DNA from 2 places in the Aceticella sp. 75b-Ac genome. Region 2 is predicted to be linked to the other one. Evidence: a T-box and tRNA genes for the amino acid it is inferred to sense, from the RefSeq annotation. Region 2 holds a T-box; the other holds one or more tRNA genes.
The links. A T-box is a leader RNA that pairs with one kind of tRNA and senses whether it is charged. The one in region 2 lies ahead of pheS (phenylalanine--tRNA ligase subunit alpha), so its partner is inferred to be a tRNA-Phe.
Positions count from the first base shown of each region.

Region 1 (7,295 bases), 240 kb from region 2:
TAAACAGAGAATTTTTATGGAAGCAAATTATAGTATAGAATTGGCAAATCAGCTTCTTGAAAAGCTTAGCAAGACCGGCAGAAAAGACCTTAATATTGAGATACATCTCGATGTTGGAGAAAATGGGAAGACAAAAGAAATCATAAAAGAAGTTGTGGGAATGGTAACAGGCTGTGGCTTTGAAGCACAGGTAAAGCCGGATTCATATGGAGCAAGCAAAGTTGCCGATAAATACACAAAATCCATGACAAACATTATTTAAGATAAAAAAAGAACCTTTTTAGAGGTTCTTTTAGTTTACGGTTTTAGAGCATAGTTTTAATTTATAGAAAACCCATGGTGCTCCTAATGACATCCATAAACCGGTTGCACCGTATCTTATCATATTAAAAATATTTGTATACGGAAAAATTAATTTAAGTCCTGTCTGCAATGAAAAAAATATAACAATACCTATTATTAATTTGATAAAATGATTAGTAAGTATATTTTCGACTGTAAAGCCAAAATATTTTTGGTCAATAAAATATCCTAAAAGAACCCCTGACATAATCCCCATGTATTCAAAGTTGTCTTTATAAGGGAATAAAATTATTAAAATGATGGGAATTAATAAGGATAATAATATTTTATATCTAAAAGGTATATCTATTTTACTTTCGATGATTATACTGTCTGTAAGTTCCCCAACAAATACAATTAATAAGGCGATAAATATACCGCCGACTATATCCATAGGCCAATGCACTCCCAGATAAAGCCTTGACAAGGATATTAGAAGAACAAGAGTGATTCCTACAATATTAATTGTTTTGTTTTTATAATGTACCATTATTGTGCCCCATAATGTTGCAGAACCTTGTGCATGACCACTGGGAAAAGAATACCCTCCGGCAGATTGCGTAAATATAGACCTTATTCCGGGATAGCCTATAGGTCTTGATAGCATTGTAACTTCTTTTATTACAGTATTTACATAAATTGAAGATATGAGCATCAGTCCCAGTTTAAGTCCAAATCTTTTGTCGATACACCAATAGAATATGGGAAGTAGAAGAAAATAGAAACCGGAACTCCCCAGCAATGTTATAACAATAAAAAAATAATCAAGTATAGGATTTGATAAAAGTTGTATGTCTTTTATTATATTTGCTTGCAAATTAAACACCTCATCGTATAATATTTTTTATATTTATATATTCTATATAATAATTCTTTTTCCTTTATAATTCAAAAAAATTTTTACTTGATTGATTAGCTGCTTTTACAATGCCTTTCGCTCTCTGTGCTGCTCTGCCATACATTTGTGGCAAGGAGTGTGTATGATAATATTGTAAATGCAGCATTAAAAGATTATAATTAATAAAAAAAAGTAAAAATAAAAGGGGGAGAGATTATTGATTTTTACACTTACGATGAATCCTAGCTTAGATAGATATCTATATGTTGATGACCTTATTTTAGATGATACAATACGCGTTAAGAAGGTTGAAGAATATGCTGCAGGAAAGGGTATAGATGTTTCAAGGGTTATTAGAGAAATAGGAGGCACATCTGTTGCTATATGCCCTCTGGGAGGCGATAATGGAATTAAAATCGAGTTTTTGCTTGATAATGAAAGGGTGCTTTACTCAGCTGTAAGGATAAAGAAAGAAACAAGAATGAACATTATAGTACAAAGTCTAAAAGGTCAATACAGGATGAGTTTACCGGGTGCTTCACTTACACGTTTTGAATATGAACTTATTATGGATATGATAAAGGCTGTTCCGAGAAGTGGGGATACCCTTATTGCATCCGGCAGTTTACCTGAAGGGCTTTTACCATCAGCATATTTTGAAATTGTAAAACTTTGTAAGGATATGGGATTGCGAGTTTATGTTGATACTGATAGTGAAAATCTTAAGGAGGCTGTTAAAGCAAGCCCATTTGGAATAAAGCCGAATATTTATGAACTTTCACGATTAACAGGTAAAGATTTGAAAAAAGATGAGGTTGGTGAGGCTGTAAAAGAGATAAGCAAAAAATACGGTATAACCGATGTTCTTGTTACACTTGGAAAGGATGGAGCCATTGCATATGCAGATAAAAAGTTGTACAAAATGGAGCCAATAGAAGTTGAAGTTAAAAGCAGTGTAGGAGCAGGAGATTCTTTTCTTGCAGGCTTTGTTCATAAAAGGGATAATTCAATTGAAGATGCGTTAAAACTTGCTATGGCGTGCGGTTCAGCATCAGTTATGAATGAAGGGACAACCCTATGCAAGAAAAAAGATGTCAAAAAACTTTTAAAAGAAGTAGTTATCGAGAGGATTTCTTGAATTAAAAATGCCGCATAAGTTGCCTATAAAATTATAAAACATAATACGATGTGATTGACTAAATCTCACAATACTAATATAATCAAATAAGCATCTTATGCAAATAACAAATGGAGGTTGACTATGTATATACCATTAATTAGTCCTTATGCATTTAAAATAGGTCCTTTTGCAGTACACTGGTATGGAATCTTTATGGCTTTATCTATTGCAGCCGGTGCATATTATATGTATATTAAGGCGCGTGAATTAGATTATAATGAAGATTTTCTTATGAATCTATTAGCGATTGTTGTTATATTTGGTGTTATAGGTGCAAGGTTAATGTATGTTCTTACAAATTCTCCTGATTGGTTTATTAAAGACCCTGTGCAAATATTGAAAATTTATCAAGGAGGACTCTCATGGCATGGCGGTATACTGGGCGGATTTTTATCCGGATTATATTATTGCCGCAAAAAAGGTGTCCGGATGAATCCACTTGCAGATTATGCTGTCATTGGTCTTGCAATAGGAAATATGCTGGTGAGAATTGGTAATATTTTTAATCAAGAGGTTCTTGGAAGATATACAAGTTTTGCTTTTGGAAGATGGCCGGCGCAATTGGTAGGTGTAACAATGGGGATAATTTTGCTTGTAAGATATTTCTATATTGAACGAAAGCATATGCCTTACGGATACCAATTCTGGTCATTTATATTTTATTATCAATTAATGAGAGGTTTAATTGAAGAAACAGTCAGGGATAACCCATTATTTATTCCTGTATATCTTAATAAAAATTGGGGAATTGGATTTTTTACCTTAACACAAATAGTAACGCCATTTATTCTTATACTTTCATTTTGGATGATGAAACGTGTTCTAAATGACCCTGAAAACAAAAAAATTAATTAAACAGCTTAATTGTAATAAGGTGTTTAATATTATATAATATTTAACAGATAGTAATATTTGAAAGGGGAATTCAATGTGAAAAAATCAGCAATAATATTAATTGCAATAATAGCTGTTATTGTAATATTTGCAGGGATGTTTTTTGGAAGTTACAATTCACTTGTCAAACAACAGGAGGATGTAAACAGCAAATGGAGTCAGATAGATAATCAATTGCAAAGAAGAGCAGATTTGATACCTAATCTTGTTGAGACCGTAAAAGGATATGCAAAACATGAAGAAGCTGTTTTTGATAGTGTAAATAAAGCAAGAGAAAAATTATTGTCAGCAAATACTGTTCAAGAAAAAGCAAATGCAAACGACCAACTGGGTACAGCCCTTGGAAGATTGTTGGCGATTTCTGAAAATTATCCAACATTAAAGGCAGATCAGAATTTCAGACAGTTAAGCGATGAACTTGCTGGAACAGAAAATAGAATTGCAGTTGCAAGGATGGATTACAATAATGCTGTACAACAGTACAATACAAGTATTAGACAGTTTCCGACGGTAATAATTGCAAGAATGTTTGGATTCAACGAAAAACAATATTTTAAAGCACAGGAGAATGCAAAAGAGGTGCCAAAAGTAGACTTTTCCAAATAAAGGAGGTTAAAATTTGCTTAAAACTAAAAGATTATTTTTAGTTGTTATGTTGTTTTTAATGTTTCTTCAGGTCGTCTATTCAGCGCCTAATATACCTCCTAAACCTTCTTCAAAAAACTATGTTTATGATTATGCAGGTCTTATAAATCCTGATGACTCAGCACAAATTAAAAAAATAGGCAATGCAATTGAAAGCGCCAGCGGTGCGCAAGTTGTTGTGGTTACAGTAAATGATATAGGAGAATACCCTATAGAGGACTATGCATTACAACTTTTTAGAAACTGGGGCATAGGACAGAAGGATAAAAATAATGGAGTTTTATTATTAGTCGATAAAAAAAGACTTTTAGAAGGTAAAAGCGGTAAAGTTAGAATAGAGGTGGGCTATGGTCTTGAAGGGGCAATACCGGATTCCGTAGCCGGCAGTATATTAGATGATTATGTATTACCCTCATGGGATAAAAAAAATTATTCTGAAGGGATTTTAAATGGTTATAAAGCAATTTCAGCAAAGGTAGCCAAGGAATACAATATAAATATTAATGAATTTAACACAGATAATTATGCGGTTAAAACAACTGAAACAAATAGTAATTCAAAGAATATTATTGGTACAATTATTTTACTTATTATTTTACTTAGTATATTTGGCGGAGGTAGAAAGGGCCGTTTCTGGTGGACCGGTGGTGGCGGCTTTGGAGGTTTCGGTGGAGGCGGCGGCTTCGGAGGTTTCGGCGGAAGTGGCGGCGGCTTTGGAGGCGGCTCAGCCGGTGGAGGCGGAGCCAGTCGTTAAAATAAAAAAATTTTGATTTATTTTGTACAGGATGTTTTATTATATTAATTTATGTGATATAATAACTATCAAAAGACAAAAGATTATATAGGAGGTGAAAAGCCTGTTTTATAATATTGGATAATATTAATGCCAAATATTTTAAAAATCAGGTAACATTATGAAAGAAGAAGTAGAAAAAATTATTAATCGTTTAAGACCTTCATTACAAGCAGATGGAGGCGATGTTGAACTCGTAGATGTAACTTCTGATGGCGTTGTCAGCGTCAAATTAAAAGGTGCATGCGGAGGTTGTCCGTTTGCAATGATAACACTAAAAGAAGGCATAGAAAAAGCATTGAAAGAAGAAATACCTGGAATAAAGGAAGTAATTTCAATATAAGATAGGAATTCCTATCTTATTTTTTATAAATGAAAGAAATTAATTTCTATGATTTTATAGTATTAAATATTAAAATTAAGATAAAATATTTAATGACATTAAAAATTAAATTTATGTGTGCTTTATATGATAAAAAAGACGGTTAAATAAAAGGTAAATTAAAGCTTGAGGCTGCTAAGATGCTTGAATTGTTTAAAAATAATCAAATTAAGAATTATTTGATAAAAAATTTGACAACAGATAAAATGAGTGCTATTATAAAGAAGTAAATTATATATCATGTTTGGAGGAAGATATAAATGGTAAGAGGTAAAGTAAAATGGTTCAATGCTGAAAAAGGTTATGGTTTTTTAGAAAGAGAAGATGGTACAGACGTATTTGTACATTATTCAGCTATTGAACAAGATGGATTTAAGACATTAGAGGAAGGTCAGGAGGTAGAATTTGAAATCGTTGAGGCTGCAAAAGGTCCGCAGGCAGCAAATGTTAAAAGAGTTTCATAAATAAGTAAACTTACCCTAACAGACTATGTTAGGGTTTCATATTTTTTTGCAGCATCTTTATTTTTCGAAAACCTTATAGCATAAGTGAGGATTTTTAAGGTTGATTTAGTTTTTGTGCGGTATTTTAATTTATTTAAGGATTAGCGTGAAAAATTTTTTTAAAAATGTATTGACGAAAGCAACATTTTTATGTATACTATTATTTGTCGCAAGACATGGTCGTATAGCTCAGCTGGGAGAGCACCTGCCTTACAAGCAGGGGGTCATAGGTTCGAGCCCTATTGCGACCACCATGGCCCAATAGCTCAGTTGGTTAGAGCGCCAGCCTGTCACGCTGGAGGTCGAGGGTTCGAGCCCCTTTTGGGTCGCCATAATATGCCTCGATAGCTCAGTCGGTAGAGCAAGGGACTGAAAATCCCTGTGTCAGTGGTTCGATTCCACTTCGAGGCACCATCAATATTTTTTTGCGGACATAGCTCAGTTGGTAGAGCATCACCTTGCCAAGGTGAGGGTCGCGAGTTCGAGTCTCGTTGTCCGCTCCATTTATTATGGCGGCATAGCCAAGTGGTAAGGCAGAGGTCTGCAAAACCTTTACCCCCAGTTCAAATCTGGGTGCCGCCTCCATAAAAATACTGCAAAATCAAGCCTTTCGGGGCTTTTATTTTTTTTAGGACAAGTATAAGTAGCCCACCCTTAATGCTGCAAAATAAGTATGATGGTATTTTGACATTTAGGGACGTACCTAAATTGTCATGTTTTGTTTCTTTTGTATAGAAATAGATATTCTTAAAAAAGAAAACATGCCTTATCAAATTGACAATAACGGCAAGATACATTATCAATATATACGGTGAAATAAGGAAGGGAAAATTATCAAAAACGCTTGAAAATAACTTATATTATTTTATACTTAGAGAGAGAAGATTTAGAGAGGAGTTTTATGAATGAAATATGGTATAAGAAAACCGAGTTTTAAAAAAAGCATAGCAGCAAGAACAAGCTTGAAAAGATTTGTAAGGCATAATCTTGGCATAAAAGCCCCAAGAGGATATGGATGGCTGACAAATCCTAAAAAGGCAGTTTATAACATAATTTACAATAAAACAAGCGTAAGTTTATTTAAACTATTAAAAAAATTTTTGCCATTTTGAAGTTTGGTGTAATAGGAAGGGGTATGAATGTTATGAATGAAAACTATAATGTGAAATACGAAATCAAAAAAGATTGGTGGTTAATTGGGATTATCATATTGATATGGATTTTCACATTTACTGTTTTCCACCGTTTACCAGACAAAATCCCAATGCATTGGAATATTTCTGGGCAAGTCGATAGTTTCGGCTGCAAACAGGATATATTTTTTCTTCCTTCTATCATTACTATAATATATTTTGCAATGTTATATACACCTAAAATAGACCCTAAAAAAGTCAATTATATCAAGTTTATTGGGGCATATAGGATGATAAGGGCAGTTTTGGTAATTATTTTATCAGCATTATACTTTGCTGCTATATCTTTTGCTTTAGGGTATAATATTGATATGAATAGAATCGGCAGTCTTATTATTCCTATTATATTGATTGCATTTGGAAGTGTAATGGGCAGACTTCGCCACAATTATTTTGTAGGCATAAGAACCCCATGGACGTTATCAGATGAAGAGGTATGGGACAAGACGCATCGGATGGGCGGAAAACTATGGCTTATTACAGGTATTATCGCTTTATTTGCTTCTTTTTTCAACGCTACATGGG
Region 1 covers NZ_CM190971.1:874,966-882,260, reverse strand. Annotated here, with positions in the region: gene AC0LWJ_RS04735 (ribonuclease H-like YkuK family protein) at 1-262, shown strand, start outside; gene AC0LWJ_RS04730 (phosphatase PAP2 family protein) at 293-1,159, opposite strand; gene AC0LWJ_RS04725 (1-phosphofructokinase family hexose kinase) at 1,398-2,318, shown strand; gene AC0LWJ_RS04720 (prolipoprotein diacylglyceryl transferase) at 2,442-3,215, shown strand; gene AC0LWJ_RS04715 (LemA family protein) at 3,291-3,860, shown strand; gene AC0LWJ_RS04710 (TPM domain-containing protein) at 3,907-4,653, shown strand; gene AC0LWJ_RS04705 (NifU family protein) at 4,814-5,035, shown strand; gene AC0LWJ_RS04700 (cold-shock protein) at 5,335-5,538, shown strand; tRNA gene AC0LWJ_RS04695 (tRNA-Val) at 5,756-5,831, shown strand; tRNA gene AC0LWJ_RS04690 (tRNA-Asp) at 5,833-5,909, shown strand; tRNA gene AC0LWJ_RS04685 (tRNA-Phe) at 5,916-5,991, shown strand; tRNA gene AC0LWJ_RS04680 (tRNA-Gly) at 6,005-6,080, shown strand; tRNA gene AC0LWJ_RS04675 (tRNA-Cys) at 6,089-6,162, shown strand; gene AC0LWJ_RS04670 (hypothetical protein) at 6,352-6,486, shown strand; gene AC0LWJ_RS04665 (hypothetical protein) at 6,483-6,689, shown strand; gene AC0LWJ_RS04660 (SdpI family protein) at 6,722-7,295, shown strand, end outside.
Region 1: it has a tRNA-Phe gene. The T-box ahead of pheS (phenylalanine--tRNA ligase subunit alpha) is inferred to sense a tRNA for this amino acid. The anticodon was not compared.

Region 2 (7,295 bases):
GTTTACCCAGGAAAAAATGGTGAAAGAATATATCAAAATTTATAAAAAGATATTAAAAATGTTATAGTAATTCCTTAAAACAAACCGTAAAAATTTAAAAATTGAGTATTGACTATTCAAAAAGCATATGTTAAAATAAACAAGGAAAAGTAGAAGCACCCGCTTCTCACCTTTCACCTACGGGGGTGTCGGGTTAGTCAAAAGGTTTATTTTTTGTACTTATGATTTATGAGGCGGGGTTATACCCGCTTTTATTTTGTCAAAAATTTTAGGAGGTGCGTATTTATTAACAAGGAACTGCAGGTTAATGAAGAGATAAGAGACAGAGAGGTTCGTCTTATTGATGAGGATGGCAACCAATTGGGAATATTATCTGCGAAAGAGGCTTATAAATTAGCCTTGGAAAGGCATACGGATTTGGTGAAAATTGCCCCACAGGCGAATCCGCCGGTATGCAAATTGATGGACTTTGGTAAATTTAGGTACGAACAAAGCAAAAAGGAAAAGGAATCTAAAAAGAAACAAAGGGTTATTAATATTAAAGAAATAAGGATGACACCTGCTATTGAGGATCATGATTTTGGAGTAAAGTTAAAAAGCGCAATTAAATTTTTAAAAGACGGTGACAAGGTTAAGGTTACTATAAGATTTAGAGGTAGAGAAGCATCTCACACCAAAATAGCCGAAGAACTTTTAAATAGATTTGCTACAGAAATCAGTGAATATGGTGTTGTTGAGAAAACGCCCGGAATGGAAGGCAGAAGTATGATGATGATATTAACACCGAAAAACGTTTAATTGAGGAGGATAATAAAAATGCCAAAAATGAAGACACATAAAGGAGCTGCAAAAAGATTTTCATTAACTAAAAGTGGTAAGGTGAAAAGAGCAAAAGCATTTCGAAGACATATTCTAACAAAAAAGACAAGGAAGACCAAGAGAAATCTTAGAAAAATAGCGTATTTTAAAGCTGCGGATGCAAAGAATATCAAACGTTTAATTCCATATGCATAAAAAATCTTAGGAGGTTATAGAAATGTCAAGAGTTAAATCAGGAAAAGTCACAAGAAAAAGACATAAGAAGATATTAAGACTTGCAAAAGGTTATTATGGAGCAAAAAGCAAGCTTTTTAGAGTAGCTAATCAAGCAGTGATGAAGTCGCTTAATTATGCATATATCGGTAGAAAATTAAGGAAGAGGGATTTTAGAAAATTATGGATTGCTAGGATTAATGCTGCAGCAAGGGCAAATGGCATATCTTACAGTAGGTTTATTAACGGTTTAAAAAAGGCAAATATTGAGATAAATAGAAAGATGCTTTCAGAAATGGCTATAAGTGATGGAAAAGCATTTTCTGAGTTGGTTGATATAGCTAAACAGCAGTTAAACGCATAATTTTCAAACCCGGTATGTGCTCCGGGTTTGAAAATATAATTATTTGAGAAAGTGAAATATTATGATAATAACAAGTGATAAAAATGAATTGATAAAAAAAATAAAAAAGCTTAACAATAAAAAAGATAGATATGAAAGTGGTTTGTTTTTTGTTGAAGGCAGAAACAATGTTAACGAGGTGTTAAAAAGCAAATTTTCTATAAGATATATTATAATTTCAGAAAATTATAATAATAATATAGACTTTGACCTTAACAGAATAATTAAAGTACCCGATAATCTTTTTAAAAAAATATCTGATACTGTTACACCGCAAAATATTATGGCAATTGTTAGAATTCCCAGATATGAATTGAATACGATAATAGGTAAAAACAGTATATATATTATTGCCGATAAAGTACAGAACCCCGGAAATCTCGGTACTATAATCAGAACAGCGGATGCATTTAAGGTTAGAGCAGTCTTTACAATAAATAATTCAGTTGATATATATAATCCGAAGGTTATACGTTCTGCAATGGGTTCTATATTTCATATTCCGGTAGTAAATATTGTTGATATTGATGAACTAATGAATAGACTCAAGAAATCTTGTATTAAAATATATTCAACAGATTTAAAGGCTGATCAATATATTTTCGATTTTAAAATTTCTAACAATGCAGCATTTATATTTGGAAATGAGGCAAAGGGTGTAAATCCTATGCTGAATAGGTATATTGACGGGAAGTTTAAAATACCAATGACAGGTAATGCTGAGTCTTTAAATGTATCAATAACTGCTTCAATTTGCCTTTATGAATCACAAAGGCAGAGATTGATTAAATAATATTCAAGTGTTATAATACTGGAAAATAAGAAGATATGGAACATACTCTTAAAGGAAATGTTCCGGGTTAAATGCTATGAAGGAGTAAAGTACATTATCGGATTACACAGGGATGTAATGTCGTTGATTGAGAGCATTACTGTAATAAAGATAATGGAAGTTCCCTCTGGAGCTGCGTGCTGAACTGATAGTAGGCATTGCCGGTATATCCGTTATTGAAAATGAGTGAGCACTTTGTGCTAATAGGGGTGGTACCGCGGGAATCAAATTCTTTGTCCTTTGTGACGAGGGATTTTTTTATTTGATTAAAAAAGGAGTGTAATACAGTGAAGAAGAGATTAACTAAGATTTTAGAAACGGCAAAAAATGAAATACTTGCCGCAGATAACACAGCGGATTTAGAAGATTTAAGGATTAAATACCTTGGTAAAAAAGGTGAACTCACAAAAATATTAAGGAGCATGGGGGAATTGTCTCCGGAGGAAAGACCTGTAATTGGTCAGCTTGCAAATGAAATCAGGGTTGAGATAGAAAACATATTAGCATCTTTTAAAAATAAACTTATTGAAAAAGAAAAGGAAAAAACCATTAAAAGTCAGTACATTGATATAACATTGCCGGGAGACAAGGTAAAAATTGGCTCCAAACATCCGATGACAAAGGTTCTTGATGAAATTGAAGAAATATTCTTAGGACTTGGATTCTCAATTGTAGAAGGTCCTGAAATAGAACTGGATTACTATAATTTTGAAGCTTTAAATACCCCATCAGATCATCCGGCAAGGGATTTGCAGGATACATTTTATATAACACCAAATATTCTTTTAAGGACCCAGACATCACCGGTACAGGTAAGAACTATGGAAAAAACCAAACCTCCTATAAGGATTATATCACCCGGAAGGGTATACAGGTCAGATGAAATAGATGCCACACATTCACCCGTCTTTAATCAGATAGAGGGGCTTGCGGTTGATAAAGGCATAACAATGGGGGATTTGAAGGGAGTTCTTAATTTATTTGCACGTAAATTATTTGGTGATGAAACCAAGACCAAATTCAGGCCACATTATTTTCCCTTTACAGAACCAAGCGCTGAAATGGATGTAAGCTGTTTTGTATGCGGTGGAAAAGGCTGCAGGGTATGTGGATATTCTGGTTGGATTGAGATACTCGGTTCAGGTATGGTTCATCCAAATGTTCTAAAAATGTCAGGAATTGATCCGGAGGAATATACGGGATTTGCCTTTGGTTTAGGGCTCGACAGAATAACAATGTTGAGATATGGAATTGATGATTTAAGACTTTTGTATGAAAATGATTTAAGATTTACAAAACAATTTTAGAAGGAGGAAAATTAATGTTAGTTTCCGTAGATTGGCTTAAAGAATATGTAGATATAGATGTAGATACAGAAAAACTTGCAGATGACCTTATAATGTCGGGGTCAAAGGTTGAAACCATTACGAATTATGGTTCTCAGATAAAAAATGTTGTTGTTGGAAGAATTATGTCTCTTAAAAAACATCCAAATGCAGATAAATTGCAGATTGGGATTGTAGATGTTGGGAATGAAAAATTACAGATAGTTACGGGCGCTCAAAATATAAAAGAGGGTGATTATATACCTGTTGCATTACATGGGTCAACACTTGCCGGAGGTGTAAAAATAAAAAAAGGGAAATTAAGAGGTATTGAATCAAATGGTATGATGTGTTCTGCAAGAGAACTTGGACTTAATGAAGCACTTCTCCCTGAATATCAAAAAAACGGGATTTTTATCCTACCGGAGTTGCCTCTTGGACAGGATATAAAAGAAGCCCTGAGGATAAATGATGATGTTATAGAATTTGAGATAACGCCAAATAGACCAGATTGTCTATCTATTTTAGGTATTGCAAGAGAAACGGCTGCAATATACAGAAAAAATTATAATGTGCCGGATATAAGCATAACCGAAGCTGATGAAGAGAATCCGGCTAATGTAACAATAGAAGATAAAGACTTATGTTTCCGCTATGTTGCAAGGGTTATCAAAAATGTAAAAATAGGTCCGTCGCCCTTATGGATGCAGATGCGGCTTTTAAAATCCGGTATTAGACCTATTAATAATGTTGTCGATATAACTAACTATGTTATGCTGGAATTAGGTCAGCCACTTCATGCATTTGACCTTGATAAAGTTAAAAATAGGCACATCTTAGTAAGAAGAGGGGTAGATGGAGAAAGGCTTATAACACTTGATGGGAAAGAAAGGGTACTTAATAACTCAATGTTGGTTATAGCGGATGAAGAAAAATCCATCGGACTTGCGGGAGTCATGGGAGGACAAAATACGGAAATATCTGATGAAACCATCAACATACTTATAGAAAGTGCTAATTTTAAAGGTAGTAATATAAGATATACTTCAAAAAAACTTGGATTAAGAAGTGAAGCTTCCTCACGATTTGAAAAAGGCTTAGATCCGGAAATAACCGTATTCGCATGTAACAGAGCTGCTCATCTTATGGCTGAATTAAGCGGTGGAATAATACTGAAGAGTTTGGTTGATATATATCCTGAGCCTGTAAAAAAATCAACAATTAATGTAAGACCATGTAGGATAAACAATCTGCTTGGCACAAAATTAACAACTGAAGAAATGTGCAATTTATTAAAACTACTTGACTTTGAAGTTAAGATTAATGAAGATTTGTTGAAAGTTACTATACCAGCCTTTAGAAGAGATGTTGAAGGAGAAGCAGATATTGCCGAAGAGGTTGGGAGATTATATGGATACAATAATATAGAAAGCACACTTTTAATGGGTACAAATGTAACAATTGGTATAAGGACATTAAAGCAGCAGTTAGAAGAAAAAGTAAAAAATATATTTTTAGCTTCAGGTTTAAATGAGATTACAACAACATCATTTATGGGAACAAAAGATTTAGACAGGCTTAATTTAGCAAGTGACAGCAATTTAAGAAAGGCTGTAAAGATTATGAATCCGCTTGGAGAAGACCAGGGATTTATGAGAACCACAATGCTTCCATCTATGCTTAATGTTGCATATACTAATTACAGTCGTAAAGTCAGTGATTTTGGTGTATTCGAGTTGTCAAAGGTATTTATACCAAAGGAGTTGCCTCTTAAAGAATTACCCACGGAAATAAAAATGGCTGTTATCGGTATGTATGGAAAGGATATTAATTATTATTCGATTAAAGGTATTATAGAAGCATTGTTTGACAAGATGAATATAAGAAATGTAAAATATAGGAGAAGTGAAAATCAACTGTATCATCCCGGCAGGTCTGCAGATATCATTGTAAATAATGAAAAAGTTGGGGTAATCGGTCAACTACATCCGGATATTATCGAAAGTTATGATATTCAATCAGAGGTATATGCCGGGGAATTAAAAATTGATACAATAATTGATATGGCAGATATGAATAAAAAATACTCTCCGTTGCCGAAATATCCTGCAGTAGAACGGGATATTTCGATATTGCTGGATAAGGAAATATTCGCGTATGATATAGAGGAAACCATTAGGAGAATTGGTGGGAAAATCATAGACGATGTCAGGCTTTTTGATGTATACACAGGTGAAAATATACCAGAAGATAAAAAGAGTATTGCATTTTCAATCTGGTACAGGTCATATGAAAAAACCCTTACAGATGCAGAAGTAAACAAGGTACATGATAAAATTGTTGAAGAGCTGAAAAGGAAATTCCATGCTGAATTAAGATAAAAAAGACCGATTTATGGTCTTTTTTGTCTTAAATTATGTTGAAAAGAAGGAGATTATGAATAAATGTAGAATTTAATAAAGTAACAATTTATTAAGGAGATGTTTTTATTGGGAATAAATAAAGTAACCGTCAATATTAATGGAAATGATTACATACTCAAATCAGATTATCCTGAGGATTATATATTAAAGCTTACCGAATATGTCAATACTATAATTAAAGAGATTTCAAATAACTATCGTGGTATTTCATTGCATACGCAGCTTGTGCTGACAGCCTTAAATGTTGCCGATGAATTATTTATATCGAGAGAGGAAAATAATGCCCTGAAAAAACAAATTCTTATATTAAATTCGGAATTAAATAAAAAAAGCAAGATGATAGAAGACCTCAATGAAAAGCTTGAAAAAGCAAAGGATGAATTAGAAAGGTCAAAAAATGAGCTTTTAGAATATATTAAAACATTTGATAACGAGGGTGAATAATCCTTAAATTCATTTTGCTTATGGGAAAGAGGTCATGGAGGAATTTTAATGATAGAAAAATATTTAAAGAATTTAGAATATGATAAAATAATTAAATTTATTGCCGATTACTGTGATTCGGAACAAGGCAAAGAAGATGCATTAAAAATAAGACCATTATACGATATCGATAAAATAGAAGATGAGCTGAATAAAATCCAAGAAGCAGTTTCATATATAAATTCATATGGGACCATATCATTTTTATTTAAAAATCTTGATGATATTATAAAAAAAGCAGAAATAGGGTTTTTGCTTAATACAAAGCAGCTCCTTAAGGTAGCAGGGTTTTTAGCTTTAATCAGTAAAGTAAAAGCATATCTTAAAAATAACAAAGATGAAGGTAATTATCCTATTTTAAGCTGCTTTAATGAAAAATTGATGGTGATGAAGGAACTGTGGGAAAAAATAAACAGTGTAATCATATCGGAAGAGGAAATTGCAGATGATGCTTCACCGTTATTAAGGAATTTAAGGAAGCAAAAGGCTAAGTCAAATGAAAAAATAAAGAATACATTAAATTCCATTATTACATCGTCTTCCAAAGAACTGCAGGAGCCAATAATTACAGTTAGGCAAGGAAGATATGTGGTTCCTGTCAAACAAGAATATAAAGGTTCTTTTAAAGGCTTAATACATGACCAGTCATCAAGCGGAGCAACACTTTTTATAGAACCGATGCGGGTTGTGGAATTAAATAATAACTTAAAGCAGCTTGAATTATTAGAACAACAGGAAATTGAAAGGATTTTGAGTGAGTTATCACATCTTGTTAGTGAAAATGCAGCTGCAATAAA
Region 2 covers NZ_CM190971.1:1,113,380-1,120,674, reverse strand. Annotated here, with positions in the region: gene AC0LWJ_RS05970 (glycosyltransferase family 4 protein) at 1-67, shown strand, start outside; ribosomal protein L20 leader region at 142-263, shown strand; gene infC (translation initiation factor IF-3) at 286-798, shown strand; gene rpmI (50S ribosomal protein L35) at 817-1,014, shown strand; gene rplT (50S ribosomal protein L20) at 1,037-1,396, shown strand; gene AC0LWJ_RS05950 (TrmH family RNA methyltransferase) at 1,458-2,228, shown strand; T-box leader at 2,296-2,511, shown strand; gene pheS (phenylalanine--tRNA ligase subunit alpha) at 2,555-3,574, shown strand; gene pheT (phenylalanine--tRNA ligase subunit beta) at 3,589-5,973, shown strand; gene AC0LWJ_RS05935 (cell division protein ZapA) at 6,082-6,459, shown strand; gene AC0LWJ_RS05930 (endonuclease MutS2) at 6,508-7,295, shown strand, end outside.